DNA from 3 places in the Chryseobacterium subflavum genome. Region 1 is predicted to be linked to each of the others. Evidence: riboswitches for the same ligand, from Rfam matches in the RefSeq annotation. Region 1 holds a riboswitch; each other region holds the start of a gene.

Region 1 (3,286 bases):
AGGAGATGTTGCTTTGTTCTTCGGCCTTTCCGGAACAGGTAAAACAACTTTATCCGCTGATCCTAAAAGATATCTTATTGGTGACGATGAACACGGTTGGGATAACAATGGAGTTTTCAACTATGAGGGAGGTTGCTATGCAAAAGTAATTGACTTATCGGAAGAAAAAGAACCGGACATTTTCAGAGCAATTAAAAGAGATGCTCTTCTTGAAAATGTTGTTGTAAATAATGGTGTTTCTGATTATACTGATAATTCAATCACTGAAAACACGAGAGTTTCTTATCCGATTTACCATATTAACAAAATTGTACTGCCTTCTAAAGCTGGGCATGCTAAGAAGATTGTTTATCTTTCAGCTGATGCATTCGGAGTATTACCTCCGGTTTCAATTTTAGATGAAAATCAGGCTCAATACCACTTTTTATGTGGATATACTTCTAAATTAGCAGGAACTGAAAGAGGAATTACTTCTCCAGAACCTTCATTCTCTCCGGCTTTTGGTGAGGCATTTCTTACGTTACATCCTACCATGTACTCTAAAACCTTGATTGGTAAAATGAAAGAACATGGAGCAAAAGCTTATTTGGTAAATACAGGATGGAACGGTACAGGAAAAAGAATCTCATTAAAAGATACAAGAGCCATTATTGATGCAATAATTGATGGATCTATTGAGAACGCTCCTAAGGCACAAGTACCTATTATGAACTTGGAAATTCCTACTTCTTTACCCAATGTTTCAGAAGGCATTCTGGATCCAAGACATACATACAGTGATGCTTCAGAGTGGGAAGAGAAGGCTAAAGACTTAGCATCAAGATATATTAAGAATTTTGAACAGTATTGTAACACTGAAGAGGGGAAAAAGCTGGTTGCTTCCGGACCTCAATTACAAGAACAAACAATATAAAAAAAGAAAAGCCTCATCATTGATGAGGCTTTTTTATGTATTAAAACATCCTAAAAGCTTAATAAAGCCAGTCTGTATCCTTTCATTCCAAAGCCGGATAATACAGCATCTGTGTGAGCCGCTGTTACTGACTTTTGCCGGAATTCTTCTCTTTTATAAATATTGCTGATATGTACTTCAATCTTAGGTTTCTGTATATTCTTTAAACAGTCGGCTATCGCATAAGAGTAATGAGTAAAAGCCCCCGGATTGATAATAACAGCATCAAAATCATCTTCCTGAAGTCTGTTAATTAATTCTCCTTCAATATTCGATTGATAATAGTTCAGTTCGTAAGAAAGGAATTCATCTTTTAGTTTTTCCAAATATTCATCCATTGAAATTATTCCATAAATTTCAGGTTCTCTTGTACCCAACAGATTTAGATTCGGTCCGTTTATGATTAAAATTTTCATAACATAAAATTAAAAAGTTTTTTTCGATTAGTGCGGATATTTTACGGGTTTTATTTGAAGAAGATGTTTTACATTATTTTTAATGATATTTCTCATGTTTAAAAATTTAACATTTTCTCTAATGGTTTATTAACAGGTGTTTTAAGTGAAAATTAAGTTAATTTTTGAGAATTTAAAATAAAAAATAAATTAGTCTACTTGTTTTATAGACTAATTGTTTTTAGATTTGCATCCATATTTCGATCGGCTTATAAAGAAAGATGGAGGGAACTGACCCTACGAAGTCTTAACAACCTGCATGATGCAAGGTGTTACATTCAGCCTTTTAAGGAAAAATAAGCATTTGGTTAAATCAATTTCTTGATGCCCTTTGCTGTGTTTTCCGCAAAGGGTATTTTTTTAATATTTAACAAATAAAATTGATTATGGTTAGTAAAAATTTATTCAAAGCTGGTGTTTGGATTTCACCCGGTGCTTTGTTTTTCTTAGGCATTATTAGTGTTAATGGGCAGGAGATAAAGCAGAAGAAAGATACGCTTAGGGAAAAAGATATTGATGAAGTCGTTGTAGTAGCTTACGGTAAAGCGAAAAAGACGAGTTACACAGGTTCTGTAGCGACGATCTCCAGCGAAAAGATTAATAATCGGCCGGTAACCAATATTACAAAAGCTTTGGAAGGGCAGGTAGCGGGATTGCAGGCAGTAAGTGCTTCAGGCCAACCGGGTGCTACGGCAACAATCCGTATCAGGGGGATCGGATCTATTAGTGCCTCAAGTAATCCTTTATTCGTGGTGGATGGAATTCCTTTTGATGGAAATATCAATTCTATCAGCCCAAATGATATAGAATCAATTAGTGTTTTGAAAGATGCTACGGCAAGCTCTCTGTATGGATCAAGAGGTGCTAACGGAGTGATTATTGTGACTACAAAGTCAGGGAAAAAAGGAGAATCACGAATCAATTTTAATATCAGTCAGGGATTTTCCAGCAGGGCTGTAAAGGACTATGAACAGGTTACCACGGACCAGTATTTTCAATTATATTGGGAAGCAATGAGAAATGGTTATAAATCAGCACAGGTTTCAGCACAACAGGCAGCACAAATGGCCACAGATAATCTTGTGAATAACCTGGGCATCAATCCATATGGTTCTAACTATGCAAAACCGGTAGGGACAGATGGAAAACTGCTGCCTGGAGCAAGGCCTTTATGGAATGATGACTGGAGGGATATACTACAAAGAGTGGCCTCAAGAAACCAGGTTGATCTTGATTTTAGTGGCGGAAATGAAAAAGGAAACTACTTTTTCTCATTGGGATATCTTGATGATAAGGGTATTGCCATAGGATCCGGATTTACAAAATACAGTACGAGATTGAAGATTAATAATGAAGTGAAAAAATGGTTAACAGTTGGAGCAAACCTTAGCTATACCAATAGTCTTCAGGAGGCACCACCATCTTCCGATTCAAGAACTGATAATATTATTAATGCATCCAGAGTAATTCCTTCTTTTTATCCATACTATGAAAGAAATCCTGACGGAAGCTATAAGCTTGATGCTAACGGAAATACAATTTACGACTTCGGAAAGTACAGGCCGACAAGTGCTTTGCAAAATCAAAATGCAGCAGCAACTTTGCCATTAGACAAAAATGAAAACAGGGAAGATAACTTTTCAGGAAAAGGGTATTTGGATTTTACCTTCTTACCGGAATTAAAATTTAAATCCAGTTTTTCAATTGACTTGGTAAATTATAATGGCCATTATTATTCAAATCCGTTACTTGGGGAAGGTAGTGAAATCGGAGGTTCAGTGACCAAGACAAATTCACGGACATTATCTTATACAACCAGTAATATCTTGACCTATGACAAAAAATTCAATCAGCATCATTTCAATATTCTAGCCGGACA
Region 2 (3,286 bases), 150 kb from region 1:
CCCTTAAGCCATTTCCCAACATTATAATGATAAAATTGTTTGTTCCATAATAGCCCTGCGAACGCCTGACGTTGAACATTTCTTTCATCATCATTCGTTACATCGTGCTGAACTTCTTCATAGAATTCGTTGGCCTCAGCAATCCGGGTGTTGAAAATCTCATCAAAATGATGAAATGGTTCATCGGTGTCGTTTGGCGCCAACCTGAAATCAAAGGTTTTTGATTGTCCCCCACCAATAATTTCTTCAATCACAAAAGCGGCTTTTGAACCTCTTTTTTCCGGATTAACGGTATTGGAGTTATGAATAATGTGATCGTTTATACCATCCTTGAAATAGGTGTTATCTGTTAAAGGAGCTCCGTATAATTTAGGTGTATTGGTTTCATTATCACAAAAGAGACTTTTGGCACCGGTATTTCTTGAATAGAATTTTTTGATGGAAATACTATCATGGTTAATATCAATACAACCGTTGTATGAGGCGTTTAGCTGACCTTTATAAGTATTATATCCCCATTTCCAGTTGTTACGGAACCAGGCTGTTGGAGCAACAACAATAGGTGCGTCGTTTTGGCTCCTGTTACAAACTGTGATACGGACTAAAAAATCTTCAGCATCTGCTTTACAGTATTCGATGAAAATATCAAAATATTCATCATTATCAAAGATTCCGGTATCAAAGATTTCAAATTCAGCTTCCTTTTTGCTTCGTCTGCCGTTTTCAGATAGCAGGTGATCATAAGGAAATTCATGGATCGGATATTTATACACCATCTTCATATAACTATGGGTAGGCGTGTTGTCCAGATAGTAAAAGATCTCTTTGATATCTTCACCATGATTGCCCTGGGGATTACTCAATCCGAAAAAACGTTCTTTGATCATTTTGTCCTTTTTGTTCCAAAATGAAAGAGCGAAACAAAAAAGCTGTTTGGTGTCCGATATTCCGGCAATCCCTTCTTCACCCCAACGGTAGGCATAACTTTCAGCTTTATCATGATTGGTGAAATTCCACGCATTGCCATTGGGACTATAATCCTCACGAACATTACCCCATTGTCTGTTGCTTACATAAGGCCCCCAGTTTTTCCATTTTATATCCTGTAATCTTTGTTTTTCTGCAGTCATAGTTCATCATTTTTCACTACGAAGGTAATTTTTTTGAAAAATAATTCCAATTTTTTCTATCTGAATAATTCTTAATACATCCTTGTAACTATAATGATTACAGGGATTTTCAGAATAAATTATTTTTTTCATGAAAAAATTAAATAAAATGTTATATCTTTGCACCATTCGATCATTCAAATATTGAAAATGTTATCAAGAAAGGTTGAGGGATTAGACCCGATGAAACCTTAGCAACCCTTTGCGCAAGCGAAGAAGGTGCTACGTTCTACCAAATTATTTTTTGGACAGATAACTTACTGAGTTTTTCAGCCATTTCCTGTGGCATTTTCAATTGTATTATAAATAATGTATAATAGAATTGAAAACAGAACTAAAACATATTAATCTTTCGTATCAAACTAATTCCGGAAAGGAATGCAATATCCCGTTGAGCTATCAGACCTTCGGGAAAGAGCTGTTTTCAGCACCTGTTATTTTAATCAACCATGCTTTAACGGGAAATTCCAATGTATCGGGAACAAATGGCTGGTGGAAGCAATTAGTAGGAGATGGCCAGGTGGTTGATACCAATGTCTATACGGTTTTGTGTTTCAATATTCCCGGAAATGGTTACGATGATTTTTTAATTGAAGAATATGAAGAGTTTACTCCTTCGGATATTGCAGGCATATTTTTAAAAGGGCTAGAATTACTTAACATTAAAAGTCTATATGCGATTATCGGAGGTTCTCTTGGTGGAGGAATAGGATGGGAAATGCTGGTTAAACGCCCGGAACTTGCAGAAGTATTTATTCCCATTGCCTGTGATTTCAGAACTCATGATTGGCTGCATGCGCAATGTATGGTTCAGAAATTTTTATTAAATGGAAATGACGCTCCGTTACAAAAGGCAAGAATCCATGCAATGCTATGTTATAGAACCCCACAATCTTTAAACGACAGATTTCAAAATAAATACAATACCGCAAAAAATAAGCTTGAATCGGAAGATTGGCTTGAATATCACGGAAAAGCTCTTAATGAAAGATTTAGTTTAAAATCTTATCAACTGATGAATCATTTGCTGATGAACATTAATGCCGAGGAAGAAAGGCTGGAGAATGTACAGGCACGAATGCACTTGATCTCCGTTGATACAGATTTGTTCTTTCCTGCTTCCGAAATCCGGATGTGTTTTGAAAAACTGAAAGGTAAAAAAAAGGATGTTTCTTATCACGAGATCACCTCAGTTCACGGGCATGATGCCTTCCTAATGGAATACAAACAATTAAATAATATCATTAAAACCATTTTATTACAGAAAGAAACTGAACAATTACAAGAAACCTGTAATAAAGCTAAACAATAAAGAATGAACAGATGAAAAATGTTAACGAAATAAAATTTTTAAAGAACAGATCAATCATCAAATTTGAAGGAGAAGATTTCTTAGGGGAAATCGGTATTGACGGTAGAATTTTTAAAGCACTTACTTTAGCCAGGATTAGTGTAGGAGTGATCTCACAACAGGCTATAGAAAACGGAATATCAATTTTGGTTCACGAAAACGATTCTGAAAATGCGGTTAATTGTCTGATTGAGGAATTTGAAGCGGAAAGGAAATCAGGAGCAGTATCTCAGATTTATAGTATTAATAACGTTTCAGTTCTGGGGTTTGTAGCTGAAGATTTTAATAAAATACTGGCGGAACTGGCAAGAAATAATGTTTTTCCTTTGCTTCTGAATCAGATAGCAAGTGAAAAAAGAGTAAATATTGTAGTTACCTCTTCTCAGGATGAGAAAACTAAGAATATCATTGAATCTGAAATATCCAAAAAACCTAAAACCGTTCATCTTGCAATCATTGGACATGGGAATGTGGGTAAAACTCTGATTGACCAGGTATTGGAATCTTCCGAAGAAATTAAGAGACGGAAAAAAATAGATCTTAAAGTAGTGGCTGTTGCTAATTCAAGAAAAATAGCATTCAATAAAAAAGGTTTTGGTCATAATTGGAATGATGAGGTTTTAGTTGCTGAAAACCCTTCCAATGTTGATGAACTGATCAGTTTCTCCAGAGAGAATCAGCTGGAGAATCTTATTGTGGTTGATAATACGGCGAGTAAGGATTTTGTTAAGAATTATCATGCTTTAGCTGAGAACGGATTTGATCT
Region 3 (3,286 bases), 660 kb from region 1:
TCATACTTTTTGGAAAAGTCAAGGTTTAGGGTGTTTTGCAAAAACTCAAGTCCACCTGCATCAAATCTTCTTGGAGAGTTGTTGACCAATGAAGAATTAAAAGTATTAACAACTCCAAACTTGAAAGTATTCTTTCCAAAAGTGTTACTGAGATCTATATTCCAGTCATTCCATTTTCCTTTGATCCCAGCTGCATATGAATAATCATTAATGGTAGACTCAATCTGTGGCAGATATCCGTTGGGTGTTATAAAATTGATATTTCTCTCGGTATTAGGCAAACGGAAAAAACCTCCGGCATTCCCCAGCCTGTAGCTATATCCTCCAAAAGAATACACCTTCCAGTCATCATTAATCGGAATTTCCGAATTATAATATACCTGGGCTGATTGTAGTTTCGACTGTCCTGCCCTGATACTGAAGTCTTTCCGTTGAAGTCCTCTATATGCAAGTTCATCATTGGTAACATCCCCTCCTAATAAACCCTGTAAAGTTGAAATGTTATTGGCGTTTGCAATTTTATTCTGTAAATCAGATGAAAAATAATTTACTTTTGTTGCATATTGTTTAATCGTATTGATAATTTGCTGGCTATTGGAAGTATTATTTATATTCTTATAAAGCCCGTCTATATCTATCCCATCTTGAGCAGCCCTGTAGTTAATAGCATTATAGGCATTGTATATATCGCCATTCCTCACACCAGCTCGGGAATAAGGATCCCGGTATTGTGTTGATGTGGTAATATTGAAGAAACCCTGTTTTCCAAGTTTGAATCCATAATTCAGGTCTAAAGAGATGGTTTCTCCATCCAGTCCACCGGAAAAATTGTTGGTAACCGGTGAAGCATATCCTCCCAAAAATAACTGACCGGATAACCCCAATCTTTTTTTAAGACCTAAATTGACAACTCCTGCAATAGCATCAGATCCGTATTGTGCAGAAGCACCATCCCGAAGCACTTCAATTTTATCCAAAGCAAAAGCAGGAATCGCATTAAGATCTGTTCCCACCGAACCCCTACCTGGTGTAAGGGTTACATTGATGAGTGAAGACTGATGCCTTCTTTTCCCATTAAGTAAAACTAAAACCTGATCGGGACCTAAACCCCTCAATTGTGCAGGATCCACAAAATCCGTCCCGTCATTTACAGTATGCGATGTGGAGGAAAAAGAAGGGACAATATAGTTTAGAGCCTGGCTTATATTATTAACCGGGCTTTGTTTCAATATTTTTGAAATGTTAATAACGTCTACCGGAACCGGAGTATCTGTTAATGATCTACCTGATCCTCTTGAACCGAGAAGAACAACCTCATCGATTTTTTTTGATTTTAGAGTATCAGACTGGGCGAAGTAAAACGTCGAAATTAAAGTGGCCGAAGCAATGATACTTCTATTTTTAAAATGGCGCATGTGTTTTATTTTTAAATTTTTGTTATAATTTTTTTGTTTGCTTAAAATTTTAAGCAAAAAGTATCCTGTAACCTTGAAAACACAAGGCTAAAAGAAAAATGATAAACGGTTTTATTAGTTAATAGAAACCAGAGGCTAAGAACAACAACACATACACATCACGAAATGCCATGAGTGATCACCAGCATACAGAAGCTTTGCTTCGATATCTGCCGGGCAAAAAGTCAAATTCATTGTGCTGTAATTTTCCCTGTTCTTAAACATTGATTTTAAATTTTAAACAAAAATTGTAAGATGGGAATGAATAGAAAAACATTTTTTCCGGAGCTTGCCGGCTTATCTATTTCAGCACCTTGCTTGTTTTGCAGGTTGCTATCCCATCTATGAGATTCTTGATAATTGTGAGGCAAAGATATAACTATTTTACAAATAAAAAAATAATTTGTAAAATTTTTAAATCAATCGCAAAACCAAGCCGTATGATGATGCAATATGATTATATTCTATTGTGAGGTATTTCATGGAATAAAACAACCCTCTAAAAACTTTCCTTGTAACATTTTTTTATTTTAAACGTCTAACTGAGTAGTAGTAAAAACCATTATGAAAAAAATTGTACTCGTTTTATTTTCCTTAAGCATTATTGTCACAAAGGCTCAGGAAAAAACCAACAACCAGGTCAAGGAAAAGCAGATCGAAGGGGTTGTAATTACCAAAACTAAAAAAGCCGTTGAACAAAAAGCAGACCGGACTATTTTTGATTTTTCAGAACAGCCCCAGCTGAACAACGGAAATGTTTTAGAGGGTATCAAAAAACTTCCGGGTCTGGTGTCTACTGATATTGCCGGTATGATGTATCAGGGAAAGATCCTTGATGTTTATCTTAACGGACGCCCTTTAAACATTACTTCCAATGAACTCAATTCATTTTTGGAAGGGATGCCTGCCAATTCTGTAGACCGAATTGAAGTGATCACTCAACCTGGCGCTGAATTCCCGGCAACTTCCGGGGGTGCAATTATGAATATCATTACGAACAAAAATGCCAATAAATATCTTACGGCAACTTATTCAGGAAATTATTCATTTACCAACTACGGTAAGTTGAGAAGCAGAACCAGCAACTCTTTAAATTTAAACGCCCGTAATAAATATTTCGGATGGCAGCTGAACATCGGACAGAACTATCGGGAAAGTATGCTGAATTCGAATCAAAATGATTTATTATTAAGCAATACGGATAGAATCGGCCGTGGTTATTTCGCGAAATCGGGCTTAACATTTGATCTGGGACAGGACAGATTATTATTAAATTACGATATCTATCATAATAAAAACAGCAATTACACAGATAGTAACGGTTTTGCTGACCTACCGTACATTCCTGTTAAAGACAGTATCAGGGAAGGATATTTTCATGCATTTGATGCCGCTTACACGAATAATTTGAGACAGGAAGCGGTAATAACCTATCAGAAACGCTTTAGTGATAAATCTCAAAAACTGGATTTCCAGTTCGGATATACCAAATCAACGAGTAAATTTGATCAGAATAATATTTTCAGAGATATCAGTTACATCAATCCTAACGAAAACTTTCCAAGGTTTTCGGATGGCCTTTTACTGAACAATGAATCTGACATGAGAATTGCTAATTTTAAAGTGGATTATTCGCAACCAATCAAGATCCTTGATGGAGGAAAGGTAAGTTTCGGTGGATTATATGAAAAACAAAACTTCGATACCCAAAGCAGAGGTTTGACCAATCTGGACTATCAACGACAGACCGCTTCCACCTATCTTGAGTTCCAGGCTAAATTGAAAAAATTCGATTTCACATTAGGATCAAGGGCTGAAAATTATGACATCTC

What was found. A riboswitch is a leader RNA that binds a small molecule or an ion and turns the genes downstream of it on or off. The one in region 1 is predicted to bind S-adenosylmethionine.
Region 2: linked by a shared signal. The riboswitch ahead of AC0INN_RS13470 (alpha/beta fold hydrolase) and the one ahead of AC0INN_RS12755 (SusC/RagA family TonB-linked outer membrane protein) in region 1 are both predicted to bind S-adenosylmethionine.
Region 3: linked by a shared signal. The riboswitch ahead of AC0INN_RS09715 (TonB-dependent receptor plug domain-containing protein) and the one ahead of AC0INN_RS12755 (SusC/RagA family TonB-linked outer membrane protein) in region 1 are both predicted to bind S-adenosylmethionine.

Annotation. Positions count from the first base shown of each region.
Region 1 covers NZ_JBVTMR010000002.1:755,923-759,208, forward strand. Annotated here, with positions in the region: gene pckA (phosphoenolpyruvate carboxykinase (ATP)) at 1-913, shown strand, start outside; gene AC0INN_RS12750 (type II 3-dehydroquinate dehydratase) at 964-1,368, opposite strand; SAM riboswitch class I at 1,614-1,710, shown strand; gene AC0INN_RS12755 (SusC/RagA family TonB-linked outer membrane protein) at 1,794-3,286, shown strand, end outside.
Region 2 covers NZ_JBVTMR010000002.1:905,139-908,424, forward strand. Annotated here, with positions in the region: gene AC0INN_RS13465 (MGH1-like glycoside hydrolase domain-containing protein) at 1-1,130, opposite strand, end outside; SAM riboswitch class I at 1,320-1,428, shown strand; gene AC0INN_RS13470 (alpha/beta fold hydrolase) at 1,492-2,481, shown strand; gene AC0INN_RS13475 (ACT domain-containing protein) at 2,493-3,286, shown strand, end outside.
Region 3 covers NZ_JBVTMR010000002.1:98,073-101,358, forward strand. Annotated here, with positions in the region: gene AC0INN_RS09715 (TonB-dependent receptor plug domain-containing protein) at 1-1,415, opposite strand, end outside; SAM-I-IV-variant riboswitch at 1,721-1,819, opposite strand; gene AC0INN_RS09720 (outer membrane beta-barrel family protein) at 2,019-3,286, shown strand, end outside.